Regions from separate parts of the Streptomyces sp. NPDC002643 genome, predicted to be linked through region 2. Evidence: riboswitches for the same ligand, from Rfam matches in the RefSeq annotation. Region 2 holds a riboswitch; the other holds the start of a gene.
The links. Region 2 has a riboswitch for glycine ahead of gcvT (glycine cleavage system aminomethyltransferase GcvT). Riboswitches for the same ligand answer to the same signal wherever they lie in the genome.

Region 1: another riboswitch for glycine. It lies ahead of gcvP (aminomethyl-transferring glycine dehydrogenase); the one in region 2 lies ahead of gcvT (glycine cleavage system aminomethyltransferase GcvT).

What each region holds. Positions count from the first base shown of each region.
Region 1 covers NZ_JBSFVY010000047.1:8,148-16,526, forward strand. The annotation lists gene ACWD4G_RS41010 (MerR family transcriptional regulator) at 118-804, shown strand; gene ACWD4G_RS41015 (DNA polymerase IV) at 915-2,279, shown strand; gene ACWD4G_RS41020 (PRC-barrel domain-containing protein) at 2,299-2,667, opposite strand; glycine riboswitch at 2,798-2,894, shown strand; gene gcvP (aminomethyl-transferring glycine dehydrogenase) at 3,066-5,951, shown strand; gene ACWD4G_RS41030 (DUF5999 family protein) at 6,073-6,273, opposite strand; gene ACWD4G_RS41035 (hypothetical protein) at 6,712-7,296, opposite strand; gene ACWD4G_RS41040 (glutamate--cysteine ligase) at 7,867-8,379, shown strand, end outside.
Region 2 covers NZ_JBSFVY010000007.1:49,544-57,922, forward strand. The annotation lists gene ACWD4G_RS12655 (L-serine ammonia-lyase) at 1-167, opposite strand, end outside; gene glyA (serine hydroxymethyltransferase) at 284-1,546, opposite strand; gene gcvH (glycine cleavage system protein GcvH) at 1,580-1,957, opposite strand; gene gcvT (glycine cleavage system aminomethyltransferase GcvT) at 2,093-3,259, opposite strand; glycine riboswitch at 3,326-3,447, opposite strand; glycine riboswitch at 3,449-3,560, opposite strand; gene ACWD4G_RS12675 (AAA family ATPase) at 3,792-4,466, shown strand; gene ACWD4G_RS12680 (enhanced serine sensitivity protein SseB) at 4,656-5,432, shown strand; gene ACWD4G_RS12685 (enhanced serine sensitivity protein SseB C-terminal domain-containing protein) at 5,606-6,391, shown strand; gene ACWD4G_RS12690 (ABC transporter permease) at 6,934-7,932, shown strand; gene ACWD4G_RS12695 (ABC transporter substrate-binding protein) at 7,990-8,379, shown strand, end outside.

The sequences.
Region 1 (8,379 bases), on a different contig from region 2:
GGGCACGGGAAACCACTCTCAGGGTGATTATCACTCGGCGTGGCGAGTGCGATGGTCGTTGACGCACCCCTGATGGCTGCCTACCGTCGAGAAGGCAGGTCAAGGACGGAGGTCGGCGTGAGAAGCAGCGGCGACGGTACGACGGCTGGGGGTGCCCCCGGACGCGGTCTGGGGGAGAGCGGCCCGTACCCTCCCTACAGCTCTCGGCTTCACCCGAGCGGGGGATACCCCCATCGCGGCGGCGCGGCCGGTCAAGTCCCACAGCGGCCCATGGCCGTACAGGACGGTACGCAGGCGGCCCCCGAGCCGCACGAGAACATCGGCTACCGGGGCCCCACCGCGTGTGCGGCGGCCGGCATCACCTATCGGCAGCTCGACTACTGGGCCCGCACCGGGCTCGTGGAGCCGAGCGTGCGGCCCGCCCATGGGTCGGGGACGCAGCGCCTCTACAGCTTCCGGGACGTCGTCGTCCTGAAGATCGTGAAACGGTTCCTCGACACGGGCGTGTCCCTGCAGAACATTCGCACGGCTGTCCAGCACCTCCGGGAGCAGGGGTTCAGCGATCTTGAGCGGATGACGTTGATGAGCGATGGCGCCACTGTGTATGAGTGCACATCGCCGGACGAGGTTCACGCGTTGCTGCAAGGCGGACAGGGGATCTTCGGGATCGCTGTCGGGGTCGTTTGGCGTGATGTGGAAAGCGCTCTCTCGCAGTTGCACGGAGAGCGGGTGGACACCGGGGAGACGCTGGTCGGGCACAACCCGGCGGATGAGCTGGCGCGTAGGCGCAACCGGGCGGTGTGAGGCCGCACCGGGCCGTGTGAGGGCACCTCACCCGGTTTGAGGCTGAAGCCAGGGAGCGCCGAGGCGGCTCTGGTGGGGCGTTGTCAGTGGCGTAGGGCAGCATCGGAGATGTGAGAACCACGCCCACGATCCTGCATCTCGACATGGATGCCTTCTACGCCTCGGCGGAGCAGGCATCCAAGCCGAGCCTGCGCGGCAAGGCCGTCATCGTGGGTGGGCTCGGTCCGCGCGGTGTGGTGGCCACCGCGTCGTACGAGGCCCGGGTGTTCGGTGTGCACTCGGCCATGCCCATGGCGCAGGCGCGGCGGCTCGCGCCGAACGCCGCGTATCTCACGCCGCGCTTCACGTTCTATCGGGCCATCAGCGACCAGGTCATGGGGCTGCTGCGGGCGTTGTCGCCGCTGGTGGAGCCGTTGAGCCTCGATGAGGCGTTCGTGGATCTGGAGGCCGGGGGAGCGGCCTGGGACGAGGAGTCGGCGCGGCTGACCGGGGTGAAGCTGCGCGCCGATATCCGGGCGGTGACCGGGCTGACGGGTTCCGTGGGGCTCGCGGCTTCGAAGATGCTCGCGAAGATCGCGTCGGAGCAGGCGAAGCCCGATGGGCTGGTGCTGATCGAGCCGGGGACCGAGGGGGCGTTGCTGGGGCCGATGTCGGTGCGGATTCTGCCGGGGGTGGGGCCGGCGACCGGGGATCATCTGCGGCGGGCCGGGATCACCACGGTCGAGGAGATCGCGGAGGCGGGGGAGGACGAGGTCGTACGGCTGTTGGGGAAGGCCCATGGGCATGGGCTGTACGCGATGGCGCTGGCGCGGGACGACCGGGCCGTGGTGGCCGAGCGGGACACGAAGTCCGTGTCGGTGGAGGACACATATGACGTGGACATCCATGACCGGGTGCGGGTGCGGATGGAGGTGCGGCGGCTGGCCGATCGGTGTGTACGGCGGCTGAGGGGGGCCGGGCTGTCGGGGCGGACCATCGTGCTGAAGGTGCGGCGGTTCGATTTCTCGACGCTGACGCGGTCCGAGACGTTGCGGGGGCCGACCGACGATCCCGCGGTGGTGCGGGAGGCGGCGGGGCGGCTGCTGGAGGCCGTGGACACGACCGGTGGGGTGCGGCTGCTGGGGGTCGGGGTGAGTGGGCTCGCCGACTACACGCAGGAGGATCTGTTCGCCCAGGCCGCGGGGGAGCCGGATCTCGTCGAGGAGGAGACGGTGGAGGAGGTCGTGGTGGAGGAGAGCGGGCCCGTCGAGCGGCAGTGGCGGGCCGGGAACGATGTGCGGCATGCCGAGTACGGGCACGGGTGGGTGCAGGGGAGCGGGCTCGGGCGGGTGACCGTGCGGTTCGAGACGCCGGGGTCCGAGCCGGGGAGGGTGCGGACGTTTCGGGTGGACGACCCCGATCTGGAGCCGGCCGAGCCGTTGCCGCTGATATCGGATGGCGTGGGGCCGAAGCTGGAGTCGGGGGCGGCGGGCTGAGGGCCGGGTGGGGGTCGGGTCAGGGGGTTTCCTGGTCCGAGATATGGCCGAAGTCGTGGTCCGGGGGCGGGGGCGGGGCTGTGTCCAGGCCGTAGTGGTGGTAGAGCTGGAGTTCCTGTTCGGGGGAGAGATGGCGGCCCACTCCGAAGTCGGGGGCGTCCTTGATGAGGGCGCGGTCGAAGGGGACGTGGAGGGTGCCCTCGACGAGTTCGCTGGGCTCCAGGGGGACGAAGGCATCGCGGCCGAAGAGGCCCATGCGTATCGCGGCCCACTCGGGCGTGCCGGTGGCGTCGTCCAGATAGACCTCGTCGACCGTACCGATCTTGGTGCCCTTGCGGTCGAACGCCTTGCGGCCGATCAGATTGCGCGGATCGATGTCGGTCTGCACGGGCCCTCCAAGTGGTCGCAGAGGATTCGCGAGTCATCACTCATCGCCTACCACTACGAAAAGGCACATCGCGGTGAGGGGCCACTCGAAGACCGTGCGTTGCGCCCGCTGATACGCTGGCAGCGGCTGCTGACCCCGTGCGGGAGAGTTCTCCGGACACCATCCGGAGGCGCCGAAGGAGCAAATCCTCCCCGGAATCTCTCAGGCTCACGTACCGCACGGACGAGGTCACTCTGGAAAGCAGAGCGGGTGTCGACGGTTTCCGCTCTCACCGACGGTGAAAGCCGGTCCGTACCCGGGCCGGTGAAGCTCTCAGGTCGAGATGACAGAGGGGGAGGCCGTCCGGGCACCCGTCCCGTGGTGCCCCTCGAAGGTCGTCGGACCAGGAGGCCTCCGCAATGACCGGTCAACACATTCCGCTCACAGATCTCGAACAGGGGATTCCGTTCGAACGGCGTCACATCGGGCCCGATGTCGAGGCCCGGGCCAAGATGCTCGCGCAGGTCGGGTACGGCTCGCTCGACGAGCTGACGGCCGCGGCCGTACCGGATGTGATCAAGAACGCCGAGGCCCTGGAGCTGCCGGGGGCGCGGACCGAGGCCGAGGTGCTCGCCGAGTTGCGGGCGCTCGCCGATCGCAATCAGGTCGTCGGGTCGATGATCGGGCTCGGGTACTACGGGACGTTCACTCCGCCCGTCATCCTGCGGAATGTGATGGAGAACCCCGCTTGGTATACGGCGTACACGCCGTATCAGCCCGAGATTTCCCAGGGGCGACTAGAGGCGCTGCTGAATTTCCAGACCATGGTCGCGGATCTGACGGGGCTGCCGACCTCCGGTGCCTCGTTGCTCGACGAGGGGACGGCCGCCGCCGAGGCCATGGCCCTGTCGCGGCGGATGGGGAAGAACAAGAAGGGGCTCTTCCTCGTCGATGCGGATACCTTTCCGCAGACCGTGGCCGTGCTTCGGACGCGGGCCGAGCCGACCGGGGTCGAGGTGGTCGTCGCGGATCTGACCGACGGGATTCCTGAGGACATCGCCGCACGTGAGATCAACGGGGTGCTGCTCCAGTACCCCGGCGCCTCCGGGGCCGTGCGGGACCTCAAGCCCGTCGTCGAGCAGGCACACGGGCTGGGGGCTCTCGTCACCGTCGCCGCTGATCTGCTCGCGCTGACATTGCTGACCTCGCCCGGGGAACTGGGCGCCGACATCGCGGTCGGGACGACGCAGCGGTTCGGGGTGCCGATGGGCTTCGGCGGGCCGCACGCCGGTTACATGGCCGTGCACGAGAAGTTCGCGCGTTCCCTGCCCGGGCGGCTCGTCGGGGTGTCCGTGGACGCGGACGGACACAAGGCGTACCGGCTCGCCCTGCAGACGCGGGAGCAGCACATCCGCCGGGAGAAGGCGACCAGCAATATCTGCACGGCTCAGGTGCTGCTGGCGGTCATGGCGGGGATGTACGCGGTGTACCACGGGCCCGAGGGGCTGCGCACCATCGCCCGGCGTACCCATCGGTACGCCTCCGTCCTGGCCGCCGGTCTCACCGCGGGCGGGGTCGAGGTGGTGCACGGTGCCTACTTCGACACGGTGACCGTGCGGGTGCCGGGGCGCGCTGCCGAGGTCGTGGCGGCGGCTCGGGAGAACGGCGTGAATCTGCACCTCGTCGACGGCGATTCGGTGTCGATTTCCTGTGACGAGACCACCACGCGGGCGCAGCTCGCTGCCGTATGGGGCGCGTTCGGGGTGGACGGCGATGTCGAGGCGCTCGATGCGGCTGCCGGGGACGTGCTGCCGGAGGGGCTGCTGCGGGGCGACGCGTATCTCACGCACCCGGTGTTCCATCAGCACCGGTCCGAGACCGCGATGCTGCGGTATCTGCGGCGGCTCGCCGACCGGGACTACGCACTGGACCGGGGCATGATCCCGCTCGGCTCCTGCACGATGAAGCTCAACGCGACCACCGAGATGGAGCCGGTGACGTGGCCCGAGTTCGGGCAGCTGCACCCGTTCGCGCCCGCCGAGCAGGCTCAGGGCTATCTCACGCTCATCCATGAGCTGGAGGAGCGGCTGGCCGAGGTCACCGGGTACGACAAGGTCAGCCTCCAGCCGAACGCCGGATCGCAGGGGGAGCTGGCGGGGCTGCTGGCCGTACGCGGGTACCACCGGGCGGGCGGGGACGAGCAGCGGACGGTGTGTCTCATTCCGTCGTCCGCGCACGGGACGAACGCCGCCAGTGCCGTCATGGCCGGGATGAAGGTCGTCGTCGTGAGGACCGCCGAGGACGGTGAGATCGACGTCGAGGATCTGCGGGCGAAGATCGAGCAGTACCGTGACGAGCTGGCGGTGCTGATGATCACGTACCCGTCGACGCACGGTGTCTTCGAGGAGCACGTCGCCGACATCTGCGCTCAGGTGCACGACGCCGGCGGGCAGGTGTATGTCGACGGGGCCAACCTCAACGCGCTGGTGGGGCTCGCCAAGCCGGGGCGCTTCGGTGGGGACGTCTCGCATCTGAATCTGCACAAGACGTTCTGCATTCCGCACGGTGGCGGTGGCCCGGGTGTCGGGCCGGTGGCGGTGCGTGCGCATCTGGCGCCCCATCTGCCGAACCATCCGCTGCAGCCCGCCGCCGGGCCCGAGACGGGTGTGGGGCCGATCTCGGCGGCGCCCTGGGGGTCGGCGGGCATACTGCCGATCTCGTGGGCGTATGTGCGGCTCATGGGCGGGGAGGGGCTCAAGCGGGCCACCCAGGTGGCGGTGCTCAGCGCCAACTACATCGCCAAGCGGCTGGAGCCGCACTACCCCGTGCTGTACACGGGGCCGGGCGGGCTCGTCGCGCACGAGTGCATCGTCGATCTGCGGCCGCTGACCAAGGCGACCGGGGTGAGCGTGGACGACATCGCCAAGCGGTTGATCGACTACGGCTTCCACGCGCCGACGATGTCGTTCCCGGTGGCGGGGACGCTGATGATCGAGCCGACGGAGTCGGAGGACCTCGCCGAGCTGGATCGGTTCTGCGAGGCGATGATCGCGATCCGGGCGGAGATCGAGAAGGTCGGGTCGGGGGAGTGGCCCGCCGACGACAATCCGCTGCGGAACGCTCCGCACACCGCCGCCGCGCTCGGCGGGGAGTGGGAGCACGCGTACGGCCGCAGGGAGGCCGTGTTCCCGGCCGGGGTCGTGCCCGCCGACAAGTACTGGCCGCCGGTGCGCCGGATCGACCAGGCCTTCGGCGATCGGAACCTGGTCTGTTCCTGCCCGCCGCTGGACGCCTACGAAGAGTAGTCACCCGCTGATACGCGTCGGGGCCGGTGCGGAGAGTGCTTCTCCGGCCGGCCCCTCATGTGTTCCGGGCGGGCGCCGTCGTCGGCGCGGGCGCGCGCCCTCTGTGCTCGGGACGTGCGGCTCAGGCGGCCGTCATCACGGTGCCCACCGGACGGTGGGGGGCGATGATCTGGCCGTCCGGCAGGAGCTCACCGGTGTCCTCGAAGAGCAGAACGCCGTTGCAGAGCAGGCTCCAGCCCTGCTCGGGGTGGTGCGCCATGAGTCGGGCGCCTTCCCTGTCGGCGGATTCGGCTGTCGGGCAAGGTGGCTGGTGCTGGCACATGGTTGGTGGGATCTTTCGCTCTGTCGTGTGGTCGGTGGGTGTTTTGTCTGTCCTGTGGCTTGAAGCCCCGTTCATGGCCGCCCCCGTGGTGATGATTCGGTCCGGTCCCAGTCTTGCCCCACGGGCGTCAATCCGCAGGGATTTCGCGGCACCGCTTCTCACAGGTTGATGACGCTTCGCCGACGCGGACGGTTCATCGGAACCGCGCTGTCCTTTCGGGTGGTTCCCCGTGGTCGGATGGGGCTAGTCCGGCGGGGAGACGCCCATTTTCCTGCTCGTCCGAGCGTATTGCCGCGCGGAAGAGCGGAATATCTTGTCGGTGGTGAACGAGTACCCCGCCACCGGTATATCGGCGGCGGGGTACGAGGGCGGTACGAATGAGGAAAGCGGTCCTGAACTCGGGCGGGCCCAGGTGGGTCAGGTGGGGCTTGGGCGGGTTCAGGCGGGCGAGCCGAGGAGCGGGGCCGGGGTCAGCCGGGTGGTCAGTACCGGCAGGAGGTCGGCGACCCGGTGCGGGCGATGGGCCGCGATACCGGGCGGGGCCGGCGCCAGCGGCACCAGCAGGTCGGTCGGCGCCGGGTGGCCGGTGGCGCCGTCGGCGGTGTGGTCGGCGTGCAGCCAGAGCGTGAGCATGTACAGCTCGGGCACCGACAGCAGGCGCGGCTGGTAGGGCTGGGGCATCAGCTCGGCCTGGCGCAGGGCGCGCTCGGTGGAGGTGATGTACGGGCCCTCGAAGAAGTGGGAGAAGGCCCATCCGTCGGGCATCAGCCGGGTCTCGGCGGCGGCCACATGGCGGTCGTCGCTGCTGATCAGGAAGCGCCAGCCGGTGAGGCGTGTGGTGCCCGCGCCCTCGGGGGTGATCCGGTCGAGGACATGGACGGGCAGCGGGAGTTCGGGGCACGTGGGCCCCTGGGCGTTCTTCAGGGACGGTGTTCGCGCCTCGCGGACGGCGGTGGGGGAACCGAGTGCCGTGAGGACGGTGCGCAGGGCGGGCGCGGGAGCCGGGGGGACATGCAGCGGCATGGTGGGTCGCCTCTCATTCGACAGGCACGGTGGCGCGAGGGCGGGGGCGGACGACGCTGTCAGCTCTCGGGGATCGGAGAGACGGGTGCCCGGGGTCCGGATGCGTGGGAGATGGTCCGCCGCGCGTGGCAGACGGCAGGACCGAGGACCGCGAGTGCCGACTCTCAGCCTCGATTGCGGAGTTTATACGACACGTGTTCAGATGGCGTTTCGTCTAGCTGTCCTGGATATGAAGAGCAAGGCGGTATCCGGTCGCCGAAGTGCGGTATTCCTCCCGATTACCGAGCGGTGTCGGTCGGTGACCTCGGATTGTCGTGCCGTGGCGGTCGGCCGGTTCTCGTCGGCGCTTTTCACGAAAGCCTGACGGGTAGAAAGCGCATGCTCATTCTTGCCCGGTGAATGTGCCAGACGCACGCCGAGTGAATATCGTCGAAGGAGACCGCGCTCAGCCTAGCGTGGGCAGGTCGCGCGCGGGGCGTTATCGACGGCTCTGCCTGGGCATCATCAACCGTGGACCCGGGACAGCAGTGGCCGGCTCATCGGCCTGCCCATCCGAGGAGGGACACTTCGATGGGGGAGAAGGTCGTAGCGGGGCCCTTCGGCCTGTCCGACCGGCAGCTCTACCGCGACAAACTGCGGCAGTGCCTGGAGGGGCTGGCGCGGTTGCTGGCGGAGAAGCGATTCGACCGCCCCAAGAACCTCATGGGCGTCGAGATCGAGCTGAACCTCGTCGGGGCCGACGGTCTGCCGAGAATGATGAATGCGCAAGTACTGGAGCGGATTGCGAGCCGAGATTTCCAAACAGAACTCGCCATGTTCAATCTGGAAGTGAACATCGCCCCACATCGGCTCGGGGGGAGGGTTTTCGACCGGCTTTCCGAGGAGCTGCGTACCTCCCTGGCGTATGCCGACCGGAAGGCGGGCGAGGTGGACGCCGCCATAGTGATGATCGGCATTCTGCCCACACTCGACCGTGACGATCTGGTCTCCTCGAACCTCTCCGACAACGACCGTTACACGCTTCTCAACGATTCGATCGTCGCCGCCCGGGGTGAGGACTTCACCCTCGACATCGACGGCGTG
Region 2 (8,379 bases):
GCGCCCAGCGAGCCGTACAGCTCGCAGCGCAGCGAGACCACCGACGGCAGCAGCTCCTCGTTGCGCAGCCGGCGGGCGAACATCCGGGCCGCGCGCATGGGGCCGACCGTGTGGGAGCTGGACGGGCCGATGCCGATCGAGAACAGGTCGAAGACCGAGATGGCCACGGTGACTCCTCAGAACGGGGGGTGGTGCAAGGGGATGGGGCACCGCGCTCACCGTCCAGTGTGCGCGGCGCCCCTCAAGAACGGGACTACGAGCCCGTGAACGCGGGGTTACCTGGTTACTTCCCCAGCCCCGGATACAGCGGGTGCTTGTCCGCCAGCGCCTTCACCCGCGCCTTGAGCGCCTCCGCGTCGTAGGACGGCTTCAGCGTCTCGGCGATGACGTCCGCGACCTCCGCGAAGTCCTCCGCCGTGAAGCCGCGCGTCGCCAGCGCCGGGGTGCCGATCCGCAGGCCCGACGTCACCATCGGCGGACGCGGGTCGTTCGGGACGGCGTTGCGGTTGACGGTGATACCGACCTCGTGGAGACGGTCCTCCGCCTGCCGCCCGTCCAGCTCCGACTCCCGCAGATCGACGAGGAGGAGGTGGACGTCGGTGCCACCGGACAGCACGTTCACCCCGGCCGCACGCGCGTCGGCGGCCGTCAGACGCTCCGCCAGAATCCGCGCGCCCTCGACCGTACGCCGTTGCCGCTCCTTGAACTCCTCCGAAGCGGCCACCTTGAACGACACCGCCTTGGCGGCGATGACATGCTCCAGCGGACCGCCCTGGAAGCCGGGAAAGACCGAGGAGTTGAGCTTCTTCGCGAAGTCCTGCTTGGCGAGGATGATCCCGCCGCGCGGGCCGCCGAGCGTCTTGTGGGTTGTGGAGGTGACGACATCCGCGTACTCGACGGGGTTCGGGTGCAGCCCGGCCGCGACGAGCCCCGCGAAGTGGGCCATGTCGACCCACAGATACGCCTCGACCTCGTCGGCTATCCGCCGGAAGGCCGCGAAGTCCAGCTGACGCGGATACGCCGACCACCCGGCGATGATCACCTTCGGCCGGTGCTCCTTGGCCAGCCGCTCGACCTCGTCTATGTCGACGAGACCGGAGTCGTCCACGTGGTACGGGACCACGTTGAACTGCTTGCCGGAGAAGTTCAGCCGCATCCCGTGGGTGAGGTGGCCGCCGTGCGCCAGGTCCAGACCCAGGATCGTGTCCCCGGGCTGGGCGAGCGCGAAGAGCGCGGCCTGGTTGGCGGAGGCACCCGAGTGGGGCTGCACATTGGCGTACTCGGCGCCGAACAGCGCCTTCACCCGGTCGATGGCGATCTGCTCGGCGACATCGACGTGCTCACAGCCGCCGTAGTAGCGGCGGCCGGGGTAGCCCTCGGCGTACTTGTTGGTCAGGACCGAACCCTGGGCCTCCATGACCGCGACCGGCGCGAAGTTCTCGGAGGCGATCATCTCCAGCGTGGACTGCTGGCGGTTCAGCTCGGCGTCGACGGCGGCGGCGACATCCGGGTCCAGTTCGTGCAGGGGAGTGTTGAGTAGCGACAGCTCAGTGGTGTCAGACATGAAGGTCTACGGCTCCTAGCCGGCGGTGTGGGCGGTGTACTCGTCGGCGGAGAGCAGATCGGCCGGCTCCTCCGCGACACGTACCTTGAACAGCCAGCCGCCCTCGAACGGGGCGGTGTTCACCAGCGACGGGTCCTCGACCACGTCCTCGTTGACCGCGGTGATCTCACCGCTGACCGGCGCGTAGAGCTCGCTGACCGACTTCGTCGACTCCAGCTCACCGCAGGCCTCGCCCGCGGTCACCGTGGAGCCCACCTCGGGGAGCTGGGCGTAGACGACATCGCCGAGCGCGTTCGCCGCGAACTCCGTGATGCCGACCGTCGAGACGCCGTCCTCGGCGCCCGACAGCCACTCGTGCTCCTTGCTGTAACGCAGCTGCTGGGGGTTGCTCATGGCCTGAATTCTCCTGTACGCGGGGGACCACTGATGAAGGGGGACTACGGAAAGGGGAATACGGAGACGGGGCGTGAGCTGGGCGCATGTGCCCAGGGTCACGCCGGACGCCGACTCGGAACGCCTACGACGGTGTCACTTGCGGCGCTTGTAGAACGGCAGCGCCACGACCTCGTACGGCTCGTGGCTGCCGCGGATGTCCACACCGACCCCGGCCGTGCCCGGCGCGGAGTGCGCGGCGTCGACGTACGCCATGGCGATGGGCCTGCCCAGGGTGGGGGAGGGGGCACCGGAGGTGACCTCGCCGATGACCTCGCCGCCGGAGACGACCGGGTACCCGGCGCGCGGCACCCGCCGCCCCTCGGCGATCAGACCGACCAGGACGCGCGGCGGATTCTCGGCGGCACGCGCGGCGGCCTCGGCCAGCGCCGCGCGCCCCACGAAGTCGCCCTCCTTCTCGAACTTCACCACCCGGCCGAGCCCGGCGTCGAAGGGGGTGAGGGAGGTCGACAGCTCATGCCCGTACAGCGGCATCCCCGCCTCCAGACGCAGCGTGTCCCGGCAGGACAGCCCGCACGGCACCAGACCGGCACCCTCGCCCGCCTTGGTCAGCGCCTGCCACAGCTCGACGGCGTGCTCGGGCTTCACGAACAGCTCGAAGCCGTCCTCGCCGGTGTACCCGGTGCGGGCGATCAGCGCCGGGACGCCCGCGACCGTGCCGGGCAGACCCGCGTAGTACTTCAGACCGTCGAGATCGGCGATGGGGGCACCTCCCGGATCGAGCGAAGTCGAGACTCTGGGGGAGAGCGCCTTGACGATGCCGGGGGACTCGGGGCCCTGCACGGCGATCAGCGCGTACGCGTCCCGGTCGTCCCGCACCTCCGCGTCGAAGCCGGACGCGCGCTCCATCAGCGCGTCCAGCACCACCTGGGCGTTGGAGGCGTTGGCGACGACCAGGTACTCGGTGTCCGCCGTGCGGTAGACGATCAGGTCGTCGAGGATGCCGCCGTCCTCGCGGCAGATCATGGTGTAGCGGGCCCGGCCGACCGCGACGCCCCCGATGTTCCCCACGAGGGCGTGGTCGAGGAGGCCGGCGGCCTGGGGGCCGGTGACGGTGATCTCACCCATGTGGGAGAGGTCGAAGAGCCCGGCCTTCGTGCGTACGGCGTTGTGCTCGTCGCGCTCGGAGCCGTATCGCAGGGGCATGTCCCAGCCCGCAAAGTCGGTCATCGTGGCGCCGAGCGAGCGATGCAGGGCGTCGAGCGCGGTGCGGCGCGGGCCGGCGGACTCGGCAGCGCTCATGGATTCGGAACTGCTCATCGGTCGGTCGTCTCCAAGGGCATGACGGGGCATGACGGGCGAGGTGGACCCTCCCCATCTGTCATCGGAACCTGAGAGGTTCGCCATGATCGGCAAAAGATCCTGGCTTGCACCTTGGGTGGGGCCACGCCACTTCCCGGAGGAAGGGGGCGGCCCGCTTTTCAGATGTGCCTCGCCCGCGCGGTAACGGGGCCTGAGAGATTCAAGGGAGGAACTTGCTCCTTCGGCGCCCCTGCGACGCGCTTCGGTGAGGCGTCGCCGGGGACTCTCCCGCGCGGATTCAAACGGCCGGTATGCAGTTGGCGGGCACATCATCGCACGCATCGGCGCGGTGCGGCAGGGGCACCCTTCACAGGTGGGGGACAGCGGCCATGGGCGAGGCACAGCCGCCATGGGCGATGCACAGCGGCCCGTAGCACTCCTGTGGCAATAAGACGAGTGAAACCGGGGGGCTCGGGCATTACCTTCTCTTTACAGTCGTTGGGGATGGGTTTCCCAGCCCCTGGGGAGGACGATCACGGTGAACAGGACCACGGCGTACGCGACGACCTCGGGCATCACGCTGCCCACACAGCCCGCCGCCCGGGCCGCTGAGGCCTGCGGCCCGTTCCCCAGAGCGGTCGTCCGCGACCTCCGGGAGCGCGGCGGACGCAGCCCGCACGAGCTGTCCTTCGGACCGCGCGACCTCGTCGTGGTGACCGGGCTCCCCGGCAGCGGCAAGTCCACGCTCATGCGGCGGGCCGTGCCGGGTATCCGTATCGACTCCCAGGACACCCGCGACCGCTTCGACGCCCGCCTCGCCGCGTTCCTGCCGTACGCCGTGTATCGGCCGCTCGTGCGCCTCGCCCACTACGCGGGGTTGCGGCGCGCGCTCAGGACCGGCGAGGGCGTCGTCGTGCACGACTGCGGGGCGCAGGCGTGGGTACGGCAGTGGCTGGCGCGGGAGGCGCGGCGGCGTGGGGGGACGTTGCATCTGCTGTTGCTGGATGTTTCCCCTGGTCAGGCGCGAGATGGGCAGCGTGAGCGAGGGCGTGGGGTGTCACGGTATGCGTTCGCTCGGCATCGGGGGGCGATGGGGAGGCTGTTGCGGGCGGTGGAGAAGGGGCGGTTGCCGGAGGGGTGTGGGGCGGCGGTGTTGATTGATCGGGAGGCCGCGGAGGGGTTGGTGCGGATCGACTTCGTCGGGTAGTGCGGAGGAGTGAGGATGGGGCGGGAAGAGCTCGGGTGGTTCCGTGCGTTGCGGGGTGCGGGTTCGCTGTGGTTGTTCGCGCCCCGCGGCGGAGCCGCATATGTCAGGGCCCCGCGCCCCTTTTGGTCTCGGCCGGTGGCGATAAAGTGCTGGGACAACAGCATCACGGCTTGAAGCGGTAGGCGGCAGATGGATTTCCCGGCGGACTTTCCGGCACAGGTGCATCCCCATGGGCACGGGGGGTGGCCCGGCAATGAGCTGGAGGAGGTGCTGTCGGCCTCGCTGGGGGTACCGACCGCGGGGGCACGGATCGTGGAGGTGCTGGCCAGGAGCTTTGTGTGGGTGCCGCTGCCCGAGGGCGGTAACCCCGGCAGCACCCAACTTGATCTGCCCACCATGGAGATCGACGGCCAGGCGTATGTGCCGGTGTTCAGCTCCGAGGAGCAGTTCCGCCAGGTCGTCGGCAACCACATGTCGTACACCATCGCCCCGGCCGTGGAGTTCGCCCGGGGTCTGCCCCCGCAGGTCGGTCTCGCCCTCAACCCCGACGGTGTCGTCGGCATCCCGCTGCCCCCGCCCGCCGTGGCCGAGCTGTGCCGGGCCGGACACTCCCCGCTGGACGGCGGGGCGAGCGGCGCCCGGGTCCGCCTCTTCGAACCGGACTGGCAGGACGACCCGGTGGACTTCCTGGCGGCCGCCTCCGCCGAGTTCGCCGGCACGGGCGTGGTCCTCTCCGCCCGCCGCTGCCTCGCCGCGATCGAGACGGCCGCACCGGTCATGTTCATCGGCGTCGAACTCATCTCCTGGGAAGCCGACCGCACGGTCCCGTTGGCCGCCCTGGGCCGAGCCCTGGCCAAGGCCCCCGTCCCATGGCCGGTCAACATGGTCTTCATGGACGTGGCCCAGGACCCGGTGGGCGACTGGCTGAGGGAGAAGGTACGGCCCTTTTACCAGCAGGGCTACTGACAGGTCTTTTAGGGGCGCGGGGCCCTGACATATGCGGCTCCGCCGCAGGGCGCGACCAGCCACAACGCACCCGCACCCCGCAACGCACATCACCCCCCGAGCCCTGACCGGCTCAACCCCCACACCACCTAAGCTGTTCCTATAACCAAGGTCCAGGAAGAAGGGCGGCCGACGTGAGCGCAAGCATCGCGACCGGGCAGGTCGAGCACATGCTGCGCCAGGTGACGCCCGGGCGCTACGACGCCTACGAGGCGCTGCTGCGCGCCCTCGCGGCCCCCTCCACCGGCCAGATCTGGATGCTCCTGTGGCACGGCCAGGCCGGCTCCCCGGACGCCCAGTACGGCAACATGGAGGTCGACGGCTTCAACTACGCCCCGTGCGTGACCTCCGCCCAGGAACTCTCCGCCAGCGGCTGGAACCGCAGCTACGAGGTCGTCGACGGCCTCGACGTGGCCCGCACCCTCTACCCGGACCACTACGGCCTCTGGCTCAACCCGCACGCCCAGGGCGGCGGCGTCGGCATCCCCTGGCTGGATCTGCGCCGTATCGCCACGGGGCTGGAGCGCCAGCCGGCCGGACCCCTCAGGATGTCCGAACCGGCCATCGAGATCCCCCAGTTCTACGCCCTGCTGACACAGAACGCCCACCGCACGCACGCCGTGCGCTCCCTGCGCCGCGCCTGGGTGCAGCCCGCGCTCGGGGCCCCGTATCTGGCGATCGGCCTCGATGTGTACGACACGTCGCCGCCGGCGGTGGACTCGGTGCGCGCGATGATGCAGCAGTCGATCGGCGCGGTCCCGGACGGACTGCCCGTCTCCACGGTCGCCATGTCCGACGAGTACGACCCCGTCGCGATGTGGCTGCGCGCCGCCGCCCGCCCCTTCTACGACCGCGAGGCCCACGGCGCCCCGGCCCAGGCCCCGGCGGCGGGCGGGTACGGATACCCCGGCGGCTACTGAGCGCCCTCGGCCCCACGCCGACCACGGCTCGGGGCGTACAACTCCCTTTCCTGGATCAATGGATCGCGGGACACGCCCCGGCCGTGATGACGGCTCATACCGTGTTCGCCGTCTCCCTGAGCTGCCCGAACGCCGCCCGGTGGGGCGGCGATCGCCGTGCCGCCGTGCGAAGTCGGCGATGTGCGGGGAAGGTTGAGAGCCGACGACAGGGAGCGTGCGGGGCGCTTCCGTCTCCTCCCTTCGCCGCTCACCAGAGCGTGATGTCCGGATTCCGGAACTCCGCTGGCCACATCACGGTTGCGCATACATTCGCGGCCAGGTCTGGTGCCTGATCGCTGGACCGTTGAAGACTCCCCCAGAGCGATGGGGGGATCGGGCGAACGTGCTGTTCACGTGGTGAAGTTCGAGCCCCAACTCCCTCTCCTCGTCGAACGAGCAGTAGTCACAAGGCAAGAGAGAGCAGTGGCGGCGGACCGCACCGCAGACCCGGGCGGCCGCCAAGCACAGTCGGCAACCACCGGCACGGGCAAGCACGAGGGACGATGACCGCACCCATTGAGACGACCGGATCGCAGGCCGAGGCGCAGCCCGAGGCCGTGCTGGAAGGTGTCGAGGCCAAGAAGATCGAGGGCCGTTCGCTCGGCCAGATCGCCTGGACCCGCTTCAAGCGCGACAAGGTGGCGGTCGCCGGCGGCGTCATCGTCGTCCTGCTGATCCTGATCGCGGCCCTCTCCCGGCCGCTGCAGTCGATGCTGGGGCTCGACCCCAACGCCTTCAACCAGGATCTGATCGACCCCAACACCTCCCTGCCCAAAGGTGACTTCGGCGGGATGAGCTGGGACCACCCCCTGGGTGTGGAGCCCAAGTTCGGCCGGGACATCCTCGCCCGCATCCTCGAAGGCTCCTGGGTCTCACTGGTCGTCGCGTTCGGCGCGACGCTCCTGTCGAACGCCATCGGAGTGGTGCTCGGACTGGTCGCCGGATACTACGGCGGCCGGGTCGACACGATCGTGAGCCGGCTGATGGACACCTTCCTGGCGTTCCCGCTGCTGCTCTTCGCCATCGCCATCTCCGCGACCCTCCAGGGCGGGGCCTTCGGTCTCGAAGGGCTGCCGCTGCACATCTCGGTGCTCATCTTCGTGATCGGCTTCTTCAACTGGCCGTACATGGGCCGGATCGTGCGTGGTCAGACCCTGGCGCTGCGCGAACGCGAGTTCATCGACGCCTCGCGCGGCATGGGCGCCGGCGGCCCGTACGTCCTGTTCAAGGAGCTGCTGCCGAACCTCGTCGCGCCGATCATCGTCTACTCGACGCTGCTCATCCCGACGAACATCATCTTCGAGGCGTCGCTGAGCTTCCTCGGCGTCGGAATCCAGCCGCCGCAGGCCTCCTGGGGCGGAATGCTCAACCAGGCGGTCGACTTCTTCGAGGTCGACCCCCAGTACATGATCGTTCCCGGCCTCGCGATCTTCATCACGGTGCTGGCCTTCAACCTTCTCGGTGACGGCCTCCGGGACGCCCTCGACCCCCGCAGCCGCTGACGTCTGCGGTCTGTCGTCCCACGCAACTGTCCAACTACGAAGGGGAAATCGACCATCATGCGAAGGTCAGCAATGGCCGCCGTCGCGGTTGTCAGCAGCGCCGGCCTGCTTCTGTCCGCGTGCAGCAAGGCGGAAGACGGTTCGGACACCCCCAAGGGCGCCGGCGCCAACGCCGCGACCAAGGGTGTCGTCAACGAGTCCACGACGAAGGGCGGCACGGTCACCTACGCCAGCGCCGACGCCCCCGAGTCCCTCGACCCGGGCAACATGTACTACGCGTACGGCTTCAACTTCAGCCGCCTCTACGCGCGTCCGCTGATGACGTTCAAGCCCGGCGCCGGTGAGGCGGGCAACGAACTCGTCCCGGACCTGGCGGAGAGCGCGGGCACGCCGAGCGACGGCGGCAAGACCTGGACGTACAAGATCCGTCAGGGCGTCAAGTACGAG